4 regions of the Streptosporangium sp. 'caverna' genome follow, and region 4 is predicted to be linked to each of the others. Evidence: riboswitches for the same ligand, from Rfam matches in the RefSeq annotation. Region 4 holds a riboswitch; each other region holds the start of a gene.
What was found. Region 4 has a riboswitch for cobalamin ahead of cobN (cobaltochelatase subunit CobN). Riboswitches for the same ligand answer to the same signal wherever they lie in the genome.

Region 1: another riboswitch for cobalamin. It lies ahead of DKM19_RS30700 (ribonucleoside-diphosphate reductase subunit alpha); the one in region 4 lies ahead of cobN (cobaltochelatase subunit CobN).
Region 2: another riboswitch for cobalamin. It lies ahead of DKM19_RS17260 ((2Fe-2S)-binding protein); the one in region 4 lies ahead of cobN (cobaltochelatase subunit CobN).
Region 3: another riboswitch for cobalamin. It lies ahead of DKM19_RS15955 (CbtB domain-containing protein); the one in region 4 lies ahead of cobN (cobaltochelatase subunit CobN).

The regions. Positions count from the first base shown of each region.
Region 1 covers NZ_CP029711.1:7,021,871-7,025,947, reverse strand. Annotated here, with positions in the region: gene DKM19_RS30705 (tripartite tricarboxylate transporter substrate binding protein) at 1-673, shown strand, start outside; cobalamin riboswitch at 679-881, shown strand; gene DKM19_RS30700 (ribonucleoside-diphosphate reductase subunit alpha) at 1,248-3,470, shown strand; gene DKM19_RS30695 (ribonucleotide-diphosphate reductase subunit beta) at 3,496-4,077, shown strand, end outside.
Region 2 covers NZ_CP029711.1:3,912,065-3,916,141, forward strand. Annotated here, with positions in the region: gene DKM19_RS17250 (winged helix-turn-helix domain-containing protein) at 1-391, shown strand, start outside; gene DKM19_RS52520 (hypothetical protein) at 468-590, shown strand; gene DKM19_RS17255 (hypothetical protein) at 776-1,051, shown strand; cobalamin riboswitch at 1,192-1,382, shown strand; gene DKM19_RS17260 ((2Fe-2S)-binding protein) at 1,421-2,227, shown strand; gene DKM19_RS17265 ((2Fe-2S) ferredoxin domain-containing protein) at 2,315-2,683, shown strand; gene DKM19_RS17270 (GPP34 family phosphoprotein) at 3,080-3,715, shown strand; gene DKM19_RS17275 (APC family permease) at 3,749-4,077, shown strand, end outside.
Region 3 covers NZ_CP029711.1:3,623,718-3,627,794, forward strand. Annotated here, with positions in the region: gene DKM19_RS15945 (acyltransferase) at 1-982, shown strand, start outside; gene dop (depupylase/deamidase Dop) at 1,069-2,586, shown strand; adenosylcobalamin (AdoCbl) riboswitch at 2,704-2,797, shown strand; gene DKM19_RS15955 (CbtB domain-containing protein) at 2,841-3,035, shown strand; gene DKM19_RS15960 (CbtA family protein) at 3,043-3,789, shown strand; gene DKM19_RS15965 (histidine phosphatase family protein) at 3,789-4,077, shown strand, end outside.
Region 4 covers NZ_CP029711.1:4,502,757-4,506,833, forward strand. Annotated here, with positions in the region: gene DKM19_RS19855 (precorrin-3B synthase) at 1-1,345, opposite strand, end outside; cobalamin riboswitch at 1,308-1,510, shown strand; gene cobN (cobaltochelatase subunit CobN) at 1,706-4,077, shown strand, end outside.

The sequences.
Region 1 (4,077 bases), 2.5 Mb from region 4:
CACGACCCCCCTCGCCCGCCTGATCGGCGACTGGGCGGCCCTGGTCGTCCCCGCGAACTCCAACCTGCGCACCTTCGACGACTTCGTGGCGGTGCTCCGCCGCGATCCGGCCGGGCTGGTGGTGGGCGGTCAGTCCACGGGCGGTTCCGACCACGTGCTCTACGGAATGATCGGCAAGTGCCTCGGGGTGGATGCCCGGCTGCTGGAATACAGCGGCTACCCCGGGTGGTCCGAGGCGGTCGAGGCGCTCTACGACGGCCGGGTGGCCGCGATCCTGGGATCGGCCCGCTCCTTCAAGAAGGAGATCGCCGCGCGCCGCATGAGGCCCCTGGTGGTCTCCTCGGGCCAGCGGATCGACGGGATCGACGCGCCGACGCTCATGGAGCTGGAGGTCCGGCTCGAGTACAGCGACTGGTGCGGCCTGCTCGGCCCCCGCGACATGCGCCCCGAGGACCGGGACGCGGCGGTCGCCCTGTGCGACCGGCTGGACGCCACGCCGCGCTGGCAGGAGATGTGCGCGGCCAACGGCTGGAACCGGGTGTACCTGAGCGGCGAGGACTTCCGCCAGTGGCTCGTCACCGAGACCGGACGCACCCGCGGGGTGCTCTACGATCTAGGACTTCTAAAGTCTTCGAGCACAAGGTGTAGGGGTGGTTGCGTCAAGCGCCCCTAGATGTAGGATCCTTCCTCGTTGCTGGTTCGCTCCGAGAGGGGCGAGGTAAGAGGGAACCCGGTGAGAGTCCGGGGCTGCCCCGCAGCGGTGAACGGGAACGAAAGCCGTCATGAGAGCACTGGGCGCACCTTGCCTGGGAAGCGACGGCCGGTAGGCATCAGCACGGCGCCCGTGAGTCCGAAGACCTGCCGGTGATGCATGGAGAGGGAGCCGAACCGGGCACTGAGGGACGTGTGATGCGGCCTGGAGTGTGCAAGGTGAGGCGGGACTCGACCATGTCGTGAGCGAGGGAGCCGAGCCGGGCATTGAGGGACGTGTGATGCGGCCTGGAGTGTGCGCGGTGAGGCGCGACTCGACCATGTCATGAGCGAGGGAGCCGAACCGGGCACCGAGGGACGTGTGAAGCGGCCTGGAGTGTGCAAGGTGAGGCGCGACTCGACCATGAAAACTGTCCAGGGCCTCGAGGGAGGGCTCGCGGAATGAGGCGGTCCGGCATGCCCGGAACCGTTTCAGACGCGTGCGCCCTTCCGGCGAGAGCCAACAGGGGGAATTACGAGCACGCGAGGGGTAACACGTGACACAGACCTTGGTCGACGTCGCCAAGGAGATCGGGAACGACCCGGTCGACCGCCGGCTGGCGATCGATGAGGCCGCCGCCCGGGTGATCACTGATCCGGCGAACTCCAGGATCGCCGCCGGGATGCTGGCCGAGCTGATCGCCGACGAGGCCGCCGGGCACGGAGTCCGGACCTTCTCCGAGTCCATCGCCGCGACCCACGCGGCCGGGCTCATCCAGGACGGGCTGGCCCGTTTTGTGGCCGCCCACGCCGTCGCGCTGGACGCGCTGATCGCGCCGGACGCCGACGAGCGGTTCGAGTACTTCGGACTGCGCACGGTCTACGACCGCTACCTGCTGCGCCACCCGGAGACCCGCAAGGTCCTGGAGCGCCCCCAGCACTTCTTCCTCCGGGTCGCCTGCGGCCTGTCGGAGACCGTCGAGGAGGCCGCCGAGCTGTACGCGCTCATGGCGACCCTGTCCTACCTGCCGAGCTCGCCCACGCTGTTCAACTCCGGCTCGCGCAGGCCCCAGCTCTCCTCCTGCTTCCTGCTCGACTCTCCCCGAGACGACCTGGAGGCCATCTACGAGCGCTACGGGCAGGTCGCGCGTCTGTCCAAGTACGCCGGGGGGATCGGGATCGCCTGGACCCGGGTCCGCTCGCGCGGCTCGCTGATCCGGGGCACCAACGGCCACTCCAACGGCATCGTGCCGTGGCTGCGCACGCTGGACTCCAGCGTCGCCGCGGTCAACCAGGGCGGTCGCCGCAAGGGCGCGGCCTGCGTCTACCTGGAGTCCTGGCACGCCGACGTCGAGGAGTTCCTCGAACTGCGGGACAGCACCGGCGAGGAGTCCCGCCGTACGCACAACCTGAACCTGGCGAACTGGATCCCCGACGAGTTCATGCGCCGGGTCGAGGCCGACGGCGTCTGGTCGCTGTTCGACCCCAAGGAGGTCCCGCACCTCACCGACCTGTACGGCGCCGCGTTCGAGGAGGCCTACCGGGCCGCCGAGGCCGAGGGCCGGTTCGTCAAGCAGATCCCGGCCCGCTCCCTGTACGGCCGGATGATGCGCACCCTGGCCCAGACGGGCAACGGCTGGATGACCTTCAAGGACGCGGCCAACCGGACCTCCAACCAGACGGCCCGACCCGAGAACGTCATCCACCTCTCCAATCTCTGCACCGAGATCCTCGAGGTCACCAACGACGCCGAGACCGCCGTCTGCAACCTCGGCTCGATCAACCTCGCCGCCCATCTCCTCGACGAGGGGGTCGACTGGGTACGGCTGCGCGCGACCGTCCGCACCGCCGTACGGTTCCTGGACCGGACCATCGACCTGGGCTTCTACCCGACCCCCGAGGCGAGGACCGCCAACGAGAAGTGGCGCCCGATCGGGCTGGGCGTGATGGGCCTGGCCGACGTGCTGTTCGCGCTGCGGCTGCCGTTCGACTCGCCGCAGGCGCTGGAGCTGTCCACCCGGATCTCCGAGGAGATCGCGCTCGCCGCCTACGGCACGTCCGCGGACCTGGCCGTCGAGCGGGGCCGTCATCCCTCCTACGACGAGACCAGGGCCGCCGGCGGCGTGCTCCACCCCGACCACTACGACGCCGCGCGCTCGGCGGAGTGGACGGCGATCAGGGATCGGATCGCGAAGACCGGCCTGCGCAACTCGCTGATGATCGCGATCGCGCCCACCGCCACCATCGCCTCCATCGCGGGCTGCTACGAGTGCATCGAGCCCCAGGTCTCCAACATCTTCAAGCGCGAGACCCTGTCGGGAGAGTTCCTCCAGGTCAACCGCTACCTGGTCCGCGACCTGCAGGCCCGCGGCCTGTGGACCCCGCAGATCCGCGACGCGATCAAGCGCGCCGACGGTTCCGTCCAGGACATCCCCGAGATCCCCGACGACCTCAAGGTGCTCTACCGGACCGCCTGGGAGCTGCCGCAGAAGGCGCTGATCGACCTGGCCGCCGCGCGCACGCCGTACATCGACCAGTCGCAGTCGCTGAACCTCTTCATGGCCACGCCGACCATCGGCAAGCTGTCCTCGATGTACGCCTACGCGTGGAAGGCCGGCCTCAAGACCACCTACTACCTGCGCTCGCGTCCGGCCACCCGGATCGCGCAGGCCACCGTGGCGACGCAGACGGCGACACAGACGGTGACGCAGACGGTGCTCGACCCCGAGGCCGTCGCCTGCTCCCTGGAGAACCCCGAATACTGCGACGCCTGCCAGTAGGCAATTCTTGAAAGGCTCTTCCCTGATGTTGCTCGACCCTGGAATGGACCTCACGCTGCGGCCCATGCGCTACCCGGAGTTCTACGAGCGCTACCGGGCCGCGATCCGCAACACCTGGACCGTGGAGGAGGTGGATCTCAACTCCGACCTGGCCGACCTGGCCAGGATGACGCCCGAGGAACGCCACCTGATCAACCGCCTCGTCGCGTTCTTCGCGACCGGCGACTCGATCGTGGCCAACAACCTCGTGCTGAACCTCTACCAGCACGTCAACGCCCCCGAGGCACGCCTCTATCTCAGCAGGCAGTTGTTCGAGGAGGCCGTGCACGTCCAGTTCTACCTGACCCTCCTGGACACCTATCTGCCCGACCACGAGGAGCGGGTCCAGGCCTTCTCCGCGGTCGAGCACATCCCCTCGATCCGGGACAAGGCCGAGTTCTGCTTCCGGTGGATCGACTCGCTCGGCGGGCTGACCCGGCTGGAGACGCAGGAGGACCGGCGGGCGTTCCTGCTGAACCTGATCTGCTTCGCCGCGTGCATCGAGGGCCTGTTCTTCTACGGCGCCTTCGCCTACGTCTACTGGTTCCGGTCCAGGGGCCTGCTCAGC
Region 2 (4,077 bases), 590 kb from region 4:
CGAGAGGCTGCGGTTCCGGGCCGCGGACATGTTCGCGGGGAACATCGAGCCGCCGCGGGTGGCCGAGCTGCTGGGAATCACTCGCAAGTCCGCCTACGAGTGGTACGCGCTCTGGAGCCGGGGAGGCAGGGCCGCACTGGCCTCCAAGGGCGCCGCGGGTAACGGCTGCAAGCTCACCGACGAGCAGCTGACGTGGTTGGAGGGGGCCCTGGAGGAGGGCGCCGCCGCCCATGGCTGGGACGACCAGCGCTGGACCACCTCGCGCGTCGCGTCGCTGATCTGGGCGAGGTTCCACGTGTCCTACACCGCGCGCGGGGTGGCCTACCTGCTGAACCGGCTCGGCTGGGCCGGTCGTCCCGGGTCCCGGCGCGGCGGGCCGTCGGGCGGATGAGGCGCGGATCGCCGGCCGGAGAAGGCCGGCGTGGCCTGTCGTCCACGGCGACGGCCGGAGAAGCTCGGCGTGGGCTGTGATCCACGGTGAGGACCGGCTCACCGTGTTGATCGAGAACCGGCTCGAACGCATGCGCCGCCCCGAGTCACTGGCCGGATTTATCACCAAGGTCGGATTTGTGATCTCCGCCCCGGTGTAACCTCCGGCTTTCTTTTTCGGTGGTGATCCCGGACCAAGGCTTTGTTCTCTCTGGGGTGAACGTCCGTATAGCCCTCAACTAGCGTCTTACATGACGCCGATTCGCCATATTTCCGGGAAACCGGTTCGGCGCCCTGTAAGCCCCGGCAGCACGCCGGGCTCAAACATCAGACACGGAGTGATTTCATGTTGAAGCACGCTCTCGCCGTTGGCACATTGGTGGCTTCCAGCCTCATCGTCACGATGGCGGTGTCAGCCCAGCCCGCCGGCGCAAGCGCGATAACCCAGGAAACCGCTGTCGTATCCGGACTCTCCACCGCCAGCGGCGACAACTTCATCGATCCCTTCAACCCATACGGCTTCGGCCAGGTCTACTACCGTCCCTTCGGCTTCAACCAGTTCCAGTACGCTCCCTTCGGTTACGGCCAGGTCTACTACCCCAACACCTTCTACCGCTGGTGATTTCGGCAGCGATAGCAGCCGGCTGGTGAGTTGAGGCGCGAGCGGCGCCGAGCGTGGCCGGCCACGCTCGGCGCCGCTCGTCGCCGGGCCGGGCCCGGGGCGCAAGGCGCCTGCGACGGAGTCGGGCCCGCTATGTCCTGAGTGACCGTTTGTGCGACCATGGCTGGTGAAGGCGACGGCGGAACGAGGAATCCGGTGTGAATCCGGTGCGGTCCCGCCACTGTGATCGGCGAGCGAATCCCGAACAGGCCACTGCCCGCGTGCGGGTGGGAAGGCCGGGAGGAGCATCGACCCGAGAGCCAGGAGACTCACGCTGTCGCCTCCTCACGAAATGGGGCGGATCTCCCCAGGAGAGGAACGGTGCACGGCATGGAGGGCATTGCCCGCGACCCGGAACCGGGACCGCGGCCCGCGACCTCCCGCCATGTCGCCGAGGTTCTGGCCGAGGTGGCGACGATCAGTGCCTACTTCGAGGTCGAGACGGAACCGCTCGAATCCGGGTGGCGCCCGCTCACCGAGCTGCTCACCGACCCGGACCCGCTGTCGGACAGGATCGCCGAGGTGGCGAAACGTCTGAGCACCACCGAGACCCAGATCGCCGCCTCCATCTTTTTCCAGGGCCTGGCCGCTCGCCTGTGGTCGCCGGTCATCGGTGCGGCCGTCACCCGCGAGTTGCTCGTCGACCTGGCACCGGCCCGCTCGTTCTGGCGACCCACGCCGAGCGGCCCGATCCCGCTGCGGGTCACTCACCCGGCGGGCTGGGAGATCACCGACCCGGACCGGGCCGCCGAGCCGCTGTATCGCGCCGTGGTCACCGGACTGCTGGAGCCGCTGGCACACACCGTGCAGGCGATCATCAAGATCGCCCCCGGTCTGCTGTGGGGCAACGCCGCCTCCGCGCTGGCCGGGACCGTACAGGCGATCGCCCGAAGACACCCCGAGCTCGCCGCCCGCGCGGTCGCGCTCGAGCGCGAACTGCTCTCCATGGGAGTCCTGGAGAGCAGTGGTGAGCTGGTCGAACCCGCACCCGGACGCCTCTTTTTCGTCCGGCGCAGCTGCTGCCTGTACTACCGCCTGCCCGCCGGTGGCAAGTGCGGCGACTGCGCCCTGATCGACTCCGAGACCCGCCGGGAGCAGTGGACGCGAGCCTTACGAGACACCCGAGGAGGCCCATGAACCCACCGTTGTGGAAGCCGGGCCGAAACCCCCTCTCAAGCCTCCATCCGACCCGCTCGACCGCACCGGCAAAGGATTCACGCACGCATGAGGAAACAGGCACCATGCAGGATCGTCATCTGCCGCGGCTGCTGCTGCGGCAGCGCGGACAAGGTGGCCGGTCTCGACCACGCGGAACAGGTCACCCGCCTGGCCGAGGTCACCGTGGTCCGCGTCACCGACTGCCTGGACGTGTGTGAGCAGGCGAACGTGATCGTCGTCCAGCCGTCGGCCGCCGGACGCGCCGCGGGAGGCCGTCCCGTATGGCTCGGCCTGGTCAACGATCCGGACGCGGCCGAGGACATCGCGGCCTGGGTCCGCGCCGGCGGCCCGGGGGTGGCCGAGCCGCCCGACATCGTCAGCCTGTACGTCTTCACCCCGCCACGTCGTATCCGCACCGCGCCGGCACTTTCCTGACGGTGGCGCGCCGAACCGAGGATCTCGGGGTTTCGCCGTCGTCCCGGCGAGCCGCGTGGATCCGGCGGGTTCGCCGCCTCGCGAACCGCTGTTCCGCGCAGTTTCCGGAAGCGCCGGGCCGGAATGGTGCCGCTGAGATCGGGTTACCCCGGAAGCGCATGGGCGTCGGCCGTACGACCGATCGGGCGGCGGTTGACGCGCGGGCCGGAAGCCATCGTTTCCGGCCCGGTACAGGGGCTCCGGGGGCGCGTGTCAATGCCGTTCCGCGATCCATTGGAGATCCGGGCGACCGTAAACCCCCATTTCTTCGGTTCCTGACTGAGTGCGATTCGGTTTGAAATCAAACTTCATTCGTGTAATGACAGATTTAACAATCCGGCTGTACGATCGCCACTCGTGGTTGAAGTTGATCTTTCGGGTCCCCGGTTGGCCAACGATCTGTTCTTCGTTTTGCACGACGACACCACCGGGCGAACGCGGTTGAGTTCCCGGCTCACCGGCCTCGGACTGGCCGCCGCCGTCCTGGGCGAGTTGATGCTCATCGGGCGAGTCACCGTAGAGCTGACGGACGGATGGGTAGGGCTCGCCCTCGTCGACGCGGCACCGACCGGCGACACGCTCACCCAGACCGCTCTGGACCACATCATCGCCGAACCCTCGCATCGCTTCCGGATCTGGTTGCAGTTCCTCGCCCGTACGGCATACACGGACGTGGCGGCGCGGATGACCGCCGACGGGCTGCTGCATCCGCCCCGCGGGCGTCTGTCGCGGAGGCGGGCACCGGTCCTCGCGAACACCGCGGCATGGCCCGGCGGGCGCCTCAACCTGGCGATCCAACGCCGTCAGCCACTCAACCTCCAGGACGGCGTCCTGCTGGGACTGCTGGTCGCGACGAGTGGCGGCCAGCTCGTTCTGTGGGACCAGAACCCGACATACCTATCCGCCTCGACCGCCGCCCTTCCGGCGCCGCTCCAGGAACTGATCGCCCAGACCGAGGCTGCTGTCGCTGACTCCGTCATCAGCCGCCGGTGAACTCACCCCCCTCATTTCAAGGAGTTCCCCCCGATGTCCCTGACAGAAGAGACAGAAGAGAGAGCCGGCGCCGTCTCGGCGGCGCTGGCCCAGGACCGTCTCGGCGTACCGTCCGTCGTGTTCTTCGTCATCTCGGCGTCGGCGCCGCTGACCGTCATCGCGGGCGTGGTGAGCACCGCCTACGCCGCGACCGGCGTGACCGGCGTGCCGCTGGCGTTCGTCCTGCTCGGAGCCATCCTCGCCGTGTTCACCGTCGGCTACGTGACGATGGCGCGCCACGTCGTCAACGCCGGGGCGTTCTACGCGTACACCGCGAAGGGGCTCGGCAGGCCGGCGGGCGTGGCGACCGCATGGGTCGCGCT
Region 3 (4,077 bases), 880 kb from region 4:
GCTCGGCATCCTCGGCGTCGAGCTGTTCTTCATGATCAGCGGCTTCGTCATCCTGATGAGCATCTGGGGCCGGGGGATCGGCGCGTTCGCCCTCTCCCGGCTGGTGCGGCTCTTCCCGGCCTACTGGGTCAGCGTCGCCGCCACCGCCGCCGTCTACGGCCTGACCGCCGCCACGGCCCTGGACCCCAAGCTCAGCCTCGGGGAGTACGGGATCAACCTCACGATGCTCCAGCGGGCCTTCGGCGTCTACGACGCCAACGGGGTCTACTGGTCACTCTGGGCCGAGCTCCGCTTCTATCTGCTGATCTCGGTCCTGGTCCTCGCCGGGGTGACGTTCAACCGCTGCCTGATCTTCATGGGCGTCTGGCTGCTGGCCGCGGGGATCTTCTCGAACAGTGACGCCGCGTGGGTCGACCTCGTGGTGATGCCCAAGTACGCGGCGTACTTCGTCGGCGGCATGGCCTTCTTCCTGATGACGAGGTACGGGCCCAAGCTGATCCTGTGGTGTTTCGCCGGGGTCAGCGGGGGCCTGGCGGTCAATGCGGCGATGGAGCGGGTCGCGGGACGGATCGAACTGGTCGGCTACGCCGCGATGCCCGTGCCCGGCTGGGCCGTCGCCGTCGTCGTGATCGGCTTCTACGTGCTCATGGCGGCGGTGGCGCTCGGCTGGCTGCGCCGGATCCGCTGGCGTGGCCTGACCGTCCTGGGCGCGCTCACCTACCCGCTCTACCTCTTCCACCCCACGGCCGCCGTCCTGATCATTCCCCTCCTCCGGGACACGCTGCCGCCCTGGCTGACCGCCGTGGTCACGGTGCTGGCCGCGATGGCCTTCTCCTACCTCGTGTACCGGGTGGCCGAACGGCCCCTCCAGGAGTTCGTGAAGGCCAGGAGGCGCGGGAGGTCTCCGCTGCCGCCCGTCTCGCCGCCCGCTCCACCAACCGGGACACCCTTCATGAAAGGCGAAAAGGCCTCGGTGCCATAACTGTCTGACCACCGGGCATAGTGAAGGGTCTAGGGTCGGGAATACATACCGAGAAGAGAACAGTCCCGGATGAACAGAGGGTGCGCATGACGGTACGGCGGGTGATGGGCATCGAGACCGAATACGGCATCTCCGTGCCCGGACAGCCGGGGGCCAACGCGATGGTGACCTCCTCCCAGGTTGTGAACGCCTACCTGGCCGCCTCGACGGCCAGGGCGCGGCGCGCGCGATGGGACTTCGAGGAGGAGAATCCTCTGCGTGACGCGCGAGGTTTCGACCTGGCCAGGGAGGTGGCGGACCAGAGTCAGCTCACGGACGAGGACCTGGGTCTGGCCAACGTGATCCTGACCAACGGCGCCCGGCTGTACGTGGACCATGCCCATCCCGAATATTCGACTCCCGAGTGCACCAACCCGCGAGCCGCGGTGATCTGGGACAAGGCGGGGGAGCGGGTCATGCACGACGCCGCGGTCCGCGCCTCGGCGGTGCCGGCCAACGCACCGATCCAGCTCTACAAGAACAACACCGACAACAAGGGCGCCTCCTACGGCTGCCACGAGAACTACCTGATGCGGCGGGCCACGCCGTTCGCCGACATCGTCAGGCACCTGACGCCGTTCTTCGTCTCCCGGCAGGTCGTCACCGGCGCCGGCAAGGTCGGCATCGGCCAGGACTCGCGCAGCGAGGGCTTCCAGATCAGCCAGCGGGCCGACTTCTTCGAGGTCGAGGTGGGCCTGGAGACCACGCTCAAGCGGCCGATCATCAACACCCGGGACGAGCCGCACGCCGACCCGGAGAAGTATCGCCGCCTGCACGTCATCATCGGTGACGCCAACATGTCGGAGATCTCTACTTACCTGAAGCTCGGATCCACCGCGCTGGTCCTCGCCATGATCGAGGACGGTTACTTCACCCGCGATCTCACCGTGGACAACCCGGTCCAGGCCCTGCGGGCGGTCTCCCACGACCCCACGCTCAAATACGAGATCTCGATGCGCGACGGCCGCAAGCTGACGGCCGTCCAGCTCCAGATGGAGTATCTCGAGCTGGCGCGCAAATATGCCGAGGAGCGCAGCGCCAACGGCGTGGACGAACCCACCAAGGACGTCCTCGACCGCTGGGAGTCGGTCCTCACCCGCCTGGCCGAGGACCCGATGCAGCTCTCCAGGGAGCTGGACTGGGTCGCCAAGCTGGAACTGCTGGAGGGTTACCGCACCCGCGACAACCTTCCCTGGTCCCACTCGCGCCTGCAGCTCGTCGACCTCCAGTATTCCGACATCCGGCCCGACCGCGGCCTGTACAACCGGCTGGTCGCCCGGGGCCGGATGCAGCGGCTGGTCACCGAGGAAGAGGTCCAGCGGGCCGTCGAGATCCCGCCCAGCGACACCCGCGCCTACTTCCGCGGCCGCTGCCTGAGCCAGTACAGCGAGTCGGTCGCCGCCGCCTCCTGGGACTCGGTCATCTTCGACATCCCCGGCCGCGAGTCGTTGCAGCGCGTTCCGACCTTGGAGCCGCTGCGCGGCACCAAGGCCCACGTGGGCGAGCTGTTCGACCGCTGCCGGACCGCCGCCGAGCTGGTGACGGCCCTCACCGGCGAGCAGTGACCCTTCAGCTGTAGGGGAGGCGGCCCGATCGGGCCGCCTCCCCTACAGTCATGCCCAATTGGTCGCAGTGTCCGGATTGACGGGGGATAGGTAACCGGGGTACGTTCCGGGGGATTTGTGGCGGTGCGAGGGAAATCCGGTGAAATACCGGTGCGGTCGCGCCACTGTAACCGGCACTTCAGCGCCGGAAGCCAGGTCACTCGACCGCCACCAACCTACGAAAAAGGGACGCGTAAATCCCGAAGGAGGTGCCTGTGAGCCAGATCTCGGCTCCGCAAGCCCAGCCCATCCCCCTGTCCTCGCTCACCTGGTGGCTGCTCGCCGTACCGGTGCTGCTGCTGCTCGCCTACCTGGTCACATTCGACCAGGGAGCGATCTCGCAGACCGGTAACTACCTGCACGAACTCATGCACGACGGGCGCCATCTGCTCGGCGTTCCGTGTCACTGAGCCACAGGTGATCACCAAACTCATCGTCCGGGGACTCCTCGTCGGACTGCTCGCCGGGCTGTTCGCGGCCGCCTTCGCCTACACCGTGGGCGAGCCGCGAATCGACCAGGCCATCGCGATCGAGGAGGCGGCCTCGGCCGCCGCCCCGGCCGCAGAATCCCACTCCGAGGCCGCGGAACCCGCGGCCCACTCCCATGGGGAGGACGAGGCACTGGTCAGCAGGGACGGGCAGCGCTTCGGGCTCTTCCTCGCCCTGGGCCTGTACGGCCTGGCCGTCGGGGGCCTGTTCGCCCTCGTCTACGCGACCCTGCGCGGCCGGGTCGGACCCCGGTCCGAACCGGTGCTGGCGGTAACCCTCGCGGCCGCCGCCTTCAGTGCCATCGTCCTCATTCCCTTCCTGAAATATCCAGCCAACCCACCCGCGGTGGGCGACCCCGAGACGATCAACCAGCGCACCGTGCTCTATCTGGTCGCGGTGCTCATCGGGATCCTCGCCGTCGCCGCGGGCACCGCCGCCTACCGGTATGCCGCAGAGCGTGAGCCCTGGCTGCGGTGGCTGGCGGCGGGTGCTTCGACACTGATCCCCGTGGTGGTGGCCTGGATCCTTCTTCCGGAGATCAACGAGGTGCCCGCGGGCTTCCCCGCCGACCTCCTGTGGAACTTCCGGATCGCGTCCATCGGCACCCAGGCGGTGTTCTGGACCGGCATCGGCGTACTGTTCGCCTTCGCCGCGCGCAGGCGCAGCACGGTGTGATGACCGCCCCCTCGGGGGTCACCCGCCTGCTGCTCGTCTGCCACGCCTCAACCTCGGCGACGGTACGGGCCGCGTTCCCGGGCGACGAACCGCTCGACGGACGCGGCCTGCGCCGGGCCACGGACCTGGCGCGGGAGTTCGGCCACGGCTCGGCGGCCTGCCCCGCCGAGCTGCGCTGCGTCCAGACCGCGGCGGCACTGGGCCTGCGGATCGACCCCGACCCGCTGCTCGCCGACTGCGACTACGGACGATGGAGCGGCCGGACGCTCGGTCAGGTCGAGGCCGCCG
Region 4 (4,077 bases):
CCTCGATCTCCGCCCCGGTGCCGGTCGGGGCGTTCCGTACCGCAGTGATGGCGAGGGCGGCGTCGGCCTGCACGTCCGCCAGCGACTTGGCACAGCCGGGACGGCCGGTGCAGGCGGTCACGCCGATCCACGGCGAGGCGGGGTCGGTGACCAGACCGGCCTCCGCCAGCCGGGCGGCCGTCCCGGCGACCTCGTCCGGGGACAGTCCGGGCAGGACCATGCCCCGCCACGGTGTGAGCCGTACCTCTCCGAGAGACGCCACGTCGGCGAGCAGCTCGGCCTGGGCCGAGGTCAGCCGCCCCAGGGGCACCGCGACTCCGAGGGCGACCCGCCGGCCGGTGTCCGCTCCGGCTCCGGGGCCGGTCGGGTCGTTCCGTACCGAGGTGCCGGTGGTCGAAGGCGACTGCTCGATGACGCCCACGGGTCCGAGCCCGGTGGGACGGAGCCGCAGGGGATCCACCGGCTCGGCGGAGGTGAGCGAGGTGCGCGTCCGGGCCGTGACCTGCGTTGGGCCGTGATCGAGGAGCGGCCGGTCCTCGCGGGGGTGGGTGCGTGTCCGGGCCGTGGCCCGTACGGGGTTGTGATCGAGGGGTGGCGAGCCCCCGGCGAGGCGGGCGCGCAGGCGGGCCGCGATCCGGGCGGGGCCGTCGTCGAGCTCGCCGATGCGCCAGGCGGTGATCTCCTGGGCGGCCAGTTCCGCGAGGAAGTCCTCGGCGGCGGCGAGCAGGGCCCACACCGCCGCGTCCAGGGGGACGCGCAGGCCGCTGTCGGCGCCCGCGAGGATCACCGCGGCCTCGTCCGGGCCGGTCGGCAGGATCGTGGCGTCGGCGCCGAGCCCGGCGACGTCGCCCCGGCCGTCGTCGAGCGCGAACATGAACCGTCCGGGAAGGGCGGCGAGGCCGGGCCGGGCACACAGGCGCCGGTCCAGCTCGGCGACCAGCGGGGTGACGTCGGTGAGCCCGCCGCCGTCGAGCCCGGTCAGGGGAGAGGCGAGGACGTTGCGGATCCGTTCGTGGGTGAGGGAGGGCAGCAGGCCCGCGGCCGCCATGCGGTCCGCGAACGCGGTTCCCTCACCCAGGCCGCGCACCTGGACGTTGGCCCGGGAGGTCAGCTCGATGACACCGCTGCCGTACGTGGAGGCGGCTCCGGCGAGTTCGCGCAGCTGGGAGGCCGTCAACCTGCCTCCGGGAACGCGGACGCGCGCCAGGCCGCCGTCGGCGGCGGCGTGTACCTGGAGCGCCCCGGGACAGGCGTCAAGTCGCGATCGTCCTGAAAAGTGCGCAATGACCACGCTCAGGATGTTAACGCCAGTTTCTTGCAAGGATGGGGACTGCCGTAGTGTCATCACTGCGATGGAAGAGGGAGGAAGCCGGTGTGAGTCCGGCGCGGTCCCGCCACTGTAACCGGGGAGCGAACCCCACCCGGGCCACTGTCCGACGACGGGCGGGAAGGCCGGGGTGAGCACCGATCCGGGAGCCAGGAGACTCCAGCCGTCGTAGCCGACGACGACCCGGGGCGAGGACCCCGAGGGAGGAAGCTCCGTGCGCTTTTCGCCGTTCCCCCGCCACCCTGTGGCTTCCCCGAGCCGTACCGCCCCGCTTTCGCTTTCCCGATTCCCGGGCCGTACCGCCCCGCTCTCGTTGTTCCATCGCCATTTCGTGGCGTCGCCGGGCCGTACCGTCCCGCTTTCCCTGGAGTGTGGCGCGTGATCCTCCTGCTTTCGACCTCCGACACCGACCTGCTCAGCGCCCGCGCGAGCGGCGCCGACTACCGGCTGGGCAACCCCGCCCGAATCTCCACCGGAGACCTCCCGGCCCTGCTGGAGGGCGTCGAGGCGGTGGTGGTCCGCCTGCTGGGCGGGCGCCGGGCCTGGGAGGAGGGACTGGACGCCCTGCTCGCCGGGCCACGGCCCGTCGTCGTGCTCGGCGGCGAGCAGGCGCCCGACGCCGAGCTGATGGAGCTGTCCACCGTGCCCGGCGGGGTCTGCGCCGAGGCGCACGCCTACCTGGCCCACGGCGGACCGGCCAACCTCGTCGAACTCCACCGGTTCCTGTCCGACACCCTGCTGCTCACCGGGCACGGGTTCGCCGCGCCCGCGCCCACTCCCAGCTGGGGCGTGCTGGAGCGCGAGAACCGCCGTGAGGACGGGCCGGTCGTCGGGGTGCTCTACTACCGGGCGCACCACGTCTCCGGCAACACCGCCTTCGTCGAGGCACTCTGCTCGGCGATCGAGGACGCGGGCGGCCGGGCGCTGCCCGTCTACTGCGCCTCCCTGCGCACCGCGGAGCCCGGCCTGCTGGAGGAGCTCCGTACGGTGGACGCCCTGGTGGTGACCGTGCTCGCCGCGGGCGGCACCCGGCCGGCGACCGCGTCGGCCGGCGGGGACGACGAGGCCTGGGACGTCGGCGCGCTCGCCGACCTGGACGTGCCCATCCTGCAGGGACTCTGCCTGACCAGCAGCCGGGCGTCGTGGGAGGACAGCGACGAGGGACTGTCGCCGCTGGACGCGGCCACCCAGGTCGCGATCCCCGAGTTCGACGGACGGATCATCACGGTGCCGTTCTCCTTCAAGGAGATCGACGAGGACGGGCTGACCGTCTACGTGGCCGACCCCGAGCGGGCCTCGCGCGTGGCGGGCATCGCGGTACGGCACGCCGTACTGCGGCACATCCCCGCCGGTGAGCGGCGGCTCGTGCTGATGCTGTCGGCCTACCCCACCAAGCACTCCCGGATCGGCAACGCCGTCGGCCTGGACACCCCCGCGAGCCTGGTGCGGCTGCTGGCCGTCATGCGCGAGCGGGGCTACGACATCGGCGCCGAGGGCGAACTGCCGGGCGTGAGCGAGCAGGACGGCGACGCGCTGATCCACGCGCTGATCGCGGCGGGCGGGCAGGACGCGGACTGGCTCACCGAGGAGCAGCTCGCCGGCAACCCGGTGCGCATCGCGGCGAGTCGCTACGCCGAGTGGTACGCCACCCTGCCCGAGGACCTGCGCACCCGGATGGAGGCGCACTGGGGCCCGGCGCCCGGCGAGCTGTTCGTGGACAGGTCGCAGAACCCGGAGGGCGAGATCGTGCTGGCCGCGCTGCGCGCCGGCAACGTCGTGGTCATGGTGCAGCCCCCGCGCGGCTTCGGGGAGAACCCCATCGCGATCTACCACGACCCCGACCTGCCGCCCAGCCACCACTACCTGGCCGCCTACCGCTGGCTGGCCGACGGTTTCGGCGCCCACGCCGTGGTCCACGTGGGCAAGCACGGCAACCTCGAGTGGCTGCCCGGCAAGTCCAACGGGATGTCCGCCTCCTGCGGTCCGGACGCCGCGCTCGGCGACCTGCCGCTGATCTATCCGTTCCTGGTCAACGACCCCGGCGAGGGCACCCAGGCCAAGCGGCGCGCCCACGCCACCCTCGTGGACCACCTCGTCCCGCCGATGGCCCGCGCCGACACCTACGGGGACATGGCCCGGCTGGAGCAGCTCCTCGACGAGCACGCCTCGATCGCGGCGATGGACCCGGCGAAGCTCCCGGCGATCCGCGCCCAGATCTGGACCCTCATCCAGGCCGCCAAACTCGACCACGACCTGGGCCTCGCCGACCGCCCGCACGACGCGGAGTTCGACGACTTCCTGTTGCACGTCGACGGCTGGCTGTGCGAGGTCAAGGACGTTCAGATCCGCGACGGCCTGCACGTGCTGGGCCTCGCCCCCGAGGGCGAGCCGCGGATCGACCTGGTGCTGGCGATGCTCCGCGCCCGCCAGATGTGGGCCGGCAGCGAGGCACTCCCCGGCCTGCGCGAGGCCCTCGGCCTCGCCGAGGACGGTACGGCGGGCCGCATCGGCACCGACGAGGCCGAGACGCTGGCCCGCGCCCTGGTCGAGGCCATGGAACACCGGGCCTGGGAGCCGTCCGCCGCCGCCGACGTCACCGCCGCCGTCCTGTCCCTCGACACCGTCGCGGGTGTCATGGGGGGCGCCGTGGTGGACATCGGACTGGTGGAGCGGATCCTGCGGTTCGCGGCGACGGAGATCGTGCCCAGGCTGGCGCGGACCACCGACGAGATCGACGCGATCCTGCACGC